DNA from 2 places in the Halobacillus sp. B23F22_5 genome. Region 1 is predicted to be linked to the other one. Evidence: riboswitches for the same ligand, from Rfam matches in the RefSeq annotation. Region 1 holds a riboswitch; the other holds the start of a gene.
The links. Region 1 has a riboswitch for S-adenosylmethionine ahead of ACGTN9_RS08800 (methionine biosynthesis PLP-dependent protein). Riboswitches for the same ligand answer to the same signal wherever they lie in the genome.
Positions count from the first base shown of each region.

Region 1 (3,112 bases):
TTAATTTCTCTCGCTTGCCTATTGTTTTCTCGATCCAACCTGTTGATTTCTCTTCCTTGCTGTTCATTTTGCCTCTCCAGAGCAGTTACCCGTCTTTCCAATTGAGGCGGTTGTCGATCCTGGCCGTAATAGTTGTCAAAGTGCTCATATCCATCATATTGGGGGAAATGGTTTATTGGCTGAAATTCAAAACCGTACCCCATCGTCTCTTCCATATTCAGCGGCATGTGGCTCTGTGGTAGATAGTAAGGATTCATGCTGATCGTCTCCCTTAACTAGGTATTCTAACAATTCCGTATAGCCTATGTAGGCTTTTGACGGTATGGCACGACAGATGCCCAGAATTGGTATAAAGGACGAGCCGCTGAAAATCAGGCTCGCTGGTGGGAAGCCTCTAACGCCTCTTGTAAATCTTGTAAAAGATCCTCGATATTTTCAATACCTACAGACATACGAAGCAGCCGGTTACAGACTCCGTAACTGCTGCGAACTTCTTCTGGAATATCATAATGAGTCTGGGTAGCTGGATACGTGATGAACGTCTCTGTACCGCCCAGGCTTTCCGCGAATGTGATAAGCTTCAATTGCTCGAGAAGATGGGGGACAGCATTTTCATCTTCCACGCGAAATGAAACCATACCTCCCTGACCGGGATAAAGGACATCACGGATAAAAGCACTGCGTTCAAGAAATTCGACCATTCGTTTAGCGTTTTCCTCGTGTTGACGCATACGCAGCCCTAGAGTTTTAAGACCTCTCATCAATAACCAGCTGTCAAAAGGAGATAACACCGCTCCGGAAGAATTTTGCTCCAGGCGTAGCTCCTCTAAATATTTCTCACTTTTAGCAACGACAAGTCCTGCCAGGACATCATTATGACCTCCTAAATACTTGGTACCACTGTGAACGACAATATCTGCTCCTTGTTCAAGAGGCCTCTGCAAATAGGGGGTGTAAAACGTATTGTCCACAATCAAAATAATTCCATTTCGTTCAGCTATCTGAGCAAGTGATTCAATATTAACCTGGGTCATCAATGGATTGGTTGGTGTTTCGATAAATAGTCCTTTGGTGCGGGCAGTAATAGCTTGTTCAAAATCGGCTGGGTCCGAGCTATTTACATAACGGAATTGCAAGCCGAATTTTTTAAAATGGGTTTCAAAAATACGATAAGAGCCTCCGTAAACATCTTTTGTAACAATGAATTCATCTCCCGGCTCAAAAATTGAAAAAGTAGCCTGGATTGCGGCCATTCCTGAGCTGAAAGCAAGACCTCCAGACCCGTTTTCTAAATCAGCGATAGCCTGTTCTAATAAGTCCCTGGTAGGGTTGCCGGTTCGCGAATAATCGTACCCGGTTGATTTTCCGATGCCCTCATGGCGATAAGCAGTAGAAAAATATACGGGAGGATTCACCGCTCCAGTCGTAGTTTCGCTTCGGTTTCCTGTTTGTGCTAATGTCGTATCAAGATGATAAGTGCCCATGATTCCGTCTCCTTTATCGTAAAATAAAAAAATCAGCTCTCAAGAAGAAGAGCTGATTTTATCCGTAAATTAGCCACTTCTTCTTATTTTTCAAACGGCTTAGCCGCTCGCTGGATGTAGCACCTCACCGAAATCGGCAGGTTGCTGAAGCTTCGTCGGTCCAGTTCCCTCAGCTTCTCTTCATAAGAATAGTGAATATTCAATTGATTTAATTTCCAACATACAGGAATTTTGAATATTATGCAATCATTTTTTGAAAAAAATAGGCAGACCGCATAAGTGGTCTGCCTTTGCCGGTTAAACTGGTTCTGGTACTTTAGTGTGCATCGGTGGTGTTACTAACCAGCCTTTTTCTTTATTAAGTCGAAGTGCTTTTGCAGCTGCCTGAGCTTTGTTCATGTGGAACTGTCCAAACATCATAGCAATATCTTCCCGCGTGCACTGTCCGATAACGGTACTGCAAGCAACCAATCCGGCTGATAAATCGGCGGAGACTTGCGCGCTGATTTCAGGGTCATTGAATCGTGCACCGACTGGGATATCTTCAAGAGTTGCGTTCGAACGTTCAGGAGCCGATGGAGGCAGTGCTATTCCATTGGTTTTTAAAATTTCTTCAATACTTTCTGATTCATGCTTGATACCTTCGATCAGTTCCTCCAGCAACTTCATCAATTCTTTATCACCAGTATGGTTCATAAACGTTTGGTAACGTGTGTAATTACCTTTTGCTACTGTCAAATAGGACCACATTCCGAATACTTCCCCGTAGTGAAGAGGCTGTTCTTTGGGGTCACCAGTTAAAATACCCATTGGAAACACTCCTTTTTAATTTTGTGGTACACATGTAGTATTCATACGTTGTAATAAACGTATACCTTCCTAAAACAGGCAGGAGATGTTTATAAATGCCACTAATGCGGAACATAATAAACAAATATTACGTGGAGGTGAGCGCAATGCCTTGGGATAAGAATGATTATCCAAGCTCATTAAAAAACTTGAACACTGCTGTGAGGAATAAAGCAATTGAAATTGCGAATGCTATGGTAGATGAAGGTTATGATGAGAACCGTGCGATTCCTATTGCTACCAGTCAGGCGAAAGAATGGTATGATAATGCTTCCAATAAAGAAATCAATGAAATGAAGGACGCCGACGATAAAGAGTTGAAGGATCGTGACGAAGAAGATAAACAATATGACAACCGTCCTGAATTATTGGATCGCGGTGAGCATGTTGTCGCACATGATGACGGTTGGGCTGTCCAGGCGAAAGGCGCTAAAAAGCCGGACCAGGTATTCGATAATAAAGATGAAGCGATCAAGCGCGCTAAAGAAATTGCTGAAAATAAAGGAACAAAAGCAGTCATCCATAAGAAAAACGGTGACGTCCAGAACGAACACAATTACGAGAATAGCAATAACTAATGCAAGCAGACCTTCACATGAGGGTCTGTTTTTTATTGAATAGTATTTATGGGAGTTGCATGTAAAACGCATAGGTCCAAGGCATCCTTTTGTTAGGGCGATGTTCCTGACTTTAGTTTTTTTGACAGGATTCCTCGAAAACCGTCTAGAAAGCTCAAAAGGAACCCCGAGAAAAATGACGAAAGGATGGATGGATCTTGA
Region 1 is NZ_JBIEKI010000005.1:23,307-26,418, reverse strand. Features, by position in the region: gene ACGTN9_RS08805 (hypothetical protein) at 1-257, opposite strand, end outside; gene ACGTN9_RS08800 (methionine biosynthesis PLP-dependent protein) at 372-1,484, opposite strand; SAM riboswitch class I at 1,565-1,673, opposite strand; gene ACGTN9_RS08795 (DUF3231 family protein) at 1,782-2,294, opposite strand; gene ACGTN9_RS08790 (DUF2188 domain-containing protein) at 2,441-2,911, shown strand; gene ACGTN9_RS08785 (M14 family metallopeptidase) at 3,109-3,112, shown strand, end outside.

Region 2 (3,112 bases), on a different contig from region 1:
TCACAGAAGGCCTGATTGCCTTTTTATCCAAACCAAAAAGCCAGCCACTATCCTGAGTGGCTGGCTTTTCTAGTTAATTCCACACTTCGTCGGCGATTTCGATAACATGCCTGATTTTCGCCCATTGCTCCGCTTCCGAAAGAATATTGCCTTCCTCGGTGGATGCGAAGCCGCATTGCGGGCTGAGACACAGCTGGTCTAACGGTACATACTCCCTCGCTTCCGCAATACGTGCTTTGATGCGGTCTTTGTCTTCGAGCTCGCCGGTTTTAGACGTAATCAATCCAAGTACCACACGGAGGTCACCACGCTTCACATAACGGAGCGGCTCGAATCCGCCTGAGCGATCGTCATCATACTCGAGGAACAATCCATCGACATTCAGTTCACTGAATAATGTCTCGGAAACAGCGTCATACCCTCCTGATGCTGTATAGGTGGAGCGGAAATTCCCACGGCAAATGTGCATTGTAATAGTGAGGTCATCGGGCTTGTCAGCAATAGAAGTATTGATGGCCTGGACAAATAGCTGCCTTAATTTATCTGGCTCCTGGCCACGGTCACGAATCATCTTTTGGCCTTCTTCCGAGAAAAACACTGCCCAGGATGTGTCATCCAGCTGAAGGTAGCGGCAGCCGGCATCATAAAATGCCTGGATTGCTTTTTGATAGGCTTTCGTCAAATCCTTCAGCAGCTCGTCTTCATTTTCATAGATTTCTTTGTTAATATCCCCACGGAAAAACAACATGTTCGGGCTTGGAATCGTGAACTTCGGGGTATGTTCCTCCCCTACGAGTGAATGGAGAAATTTATAATGCTCGATCATCGGGTGCCTGTCGCTGAAATCGACTTTGTCAATGACACGGACAGAATGGGGCTTGGTTTCCACCCCTTTGAACTGGATGCCTGACGCTGGCTCGTACCCTTCGACTCCCTCTAAATTTTCGAGAAAATCAAAATGCCACCAGGCACGGCGGAAATCTCCATCTGTGATGGATTGCAGGCCGGCTTCCTTTTGCTTTTCTACAAGTTTGATAATCTCTTCATCTTCTATTCTCGTTAATTCTTCTGCAGAGATTTCCCCTTTTTCTCTTTGCTGGCGTGCTTTCTTCAGCCGCTCCGGCCGGAGGAAACTCCCGACATGGTCCCCGCGGAATGGTGCTCTTATTGTTTTTGTTTCTGCCATTTCTGATCCTCTCCTCTGCTTAGAAAAAGTTGGGCTTGTCACCAGGTATTTATGGCGAAAGCCTTCGTTTTTTCTTATACTTTAATCCTTTAACAAAGGTAAACTTACTTAAAGTATAAAAAATAAAAGCCTCTTCCAATAAGAAGAGACTTTGTAATTGAATTCGCCACTTCTTATCTTTCAAGTTTTTTTCAACTTGCAGGAATTAGCACCTTGTAATCATACAGGTTGCTGAGGTGTCACCGGGCCATACCCTCGACCTCTCTCGATAAGAAACTATATACAATTTTCAGAAAGTAGTATGCTAGTAATCATATCAGCTGTAAAGAAAAAAATAAAGCCGGAAAAAATTTTTTCTGATGCTTCAATTTGAAGTTTTTTCCACCCCCACTTGGAAACTTTTTCTATCGAATTATGTAACGAAATGGAGGGAATAAAGATGAAAAAAGGCGAACTGGAACAAAAAATTGAAGAACAACGAGAAAAATTGTACCACCTGTATATAACGGATCACCACTATCCTGAAATTGTAAAAATATCTCAATACTTAGATGAACTATTGAATGAATACAACCTTTACACCAACAAGTTCAAGAAATCAAAAGAGCTTACTTTTGAGTGAGTGCTTTCCCAAAGATTACCTTCGTAATTTCAAGCTGGTTTTACAGCTATGAAGCAAACCATGTACTACCCACCAAAGGTGACCCCTCGTCACCAGTAAGCTTCCAATATTCTATTAATCACCTTATCTCCAGCCTGAAAAACTCGGCGCTGGAAACTGACAAGCCAGATTCTTGCACTTAAAGCTTCTATTCTGCCCACTCCTCTACTATGATAGGAATTAACTTGAAACGAAAGGGCAGAGGGCAGATGGGAATCAACGACATTATCATACTAATCGTAATCGGGTTCCTCTGTGTAGGAGCTATCGATAAAATATTGGGTAACCGGTTCGGGTTTGGCGATCGTTTCACGGAAGGGTTCATGGCCATGGGCTCCCTCACACTTGCCATGGTCGGTATCATTTCCCTGGCACCGGTGATAGCAACATTCCTGACCCCTGTCATCGCTCCGGTCTACGGACTGATTGGGGCCGATCCAGCCACCTTTGCGAACACAATTCTGGCCATCGATATGGGCGGCTACTCGCTCGCAACCGAAATGTCACAGCACCCGGATGCCGAACTGTTCGCCTGGGTATTCCTTGGCACGATGATGGGCCCTACGATCGTGTTCACCATTCCTGTCGCGCTCGGAATCATAGAAAAACAGGACCATCCCTACTTCGCCAAAGGCATTCTACTCGGGCTGATCACGGTTCCGGTCGGTGCTTTTTCAGGAGCCATGGTGGCGGGACTGGATACTGGTATTATTCTCATAAACCTGGTACCTACAATTATTTTTTCTATTGTAATTGCTATCGGGTTATGGAAAAAGCCTTCGATGATGATTACTGGGTTTTCCTGGTTCGGCAAAGGTGTGGAAAGCTTAGCGATCATCGGGCTCACCGCGATTGCGGTGGAAACGTTGACCGGATTCGTTGTCATTCCCAATTTGACCCCACTCGATGAAGGGATTCAAATTGTTGCCAGGCTCGCTATATTCCTTGCTGGCGCCTTTCCGATGGTCGCGTTCATCTCCCGTGTATTTGATAAATATTTATCTAAAATCGGCGGCTGGCTGCGTATCAGTGAAACCTCTACAACTGGCCTGATCGCATCGCTGGCGCATAATATTCCGATGCTTGCCTTGCTGAAGGAGATGGAACCGAGAGGAAAAGTCATTAACGTTGCGTTTGCAGTCAGTGGAGCGTTTGTGTTCGGTGGACATTTAGGATTTGTCGCCGGAGTCAATCAGGAGATGGTTTTCGCCATGATTGTCGGAAAACTCGTCAGCGGATTCAGCGCGATCGCGCTGGCAGTTTTT
Region 2 is NZ_JBIEKI010000001.1:191,852-194,963, reverse strand. Features, by position in the region: gene ACGTN9_RS00965 (PRK06851 family protein) at 1-15, shown strand, start outside; gene ACGTN9_RS00960 (5-methyltetrahydropteroyltriglutamate--homocysteine S-methyltransferase) at 74-1,186, opposite strand; SAM riboswitch class I at 1,357-1,461, opposite strand; gene ACGTN9_RS00955 (aspartyl-phosphate phosphatase Spo0E family protein) at 1,626-1,808, shown strand; gene eutH (ethanolamine utilization protein EutH) at 2,057-3,112, shown strand, end outside.
Region 2: linked by a shared signal. The riboswitch ahead of ACGTN9_RS00960 (5-methyltetrahydropteroyltriglutamate--homocysteine S-methyltransferase) and the one ahead of ACGTN9_RS08800 (methionine biosynthesis PLP-dependent protein) in region 1 are both predicted to bind S-adenosylmethionine.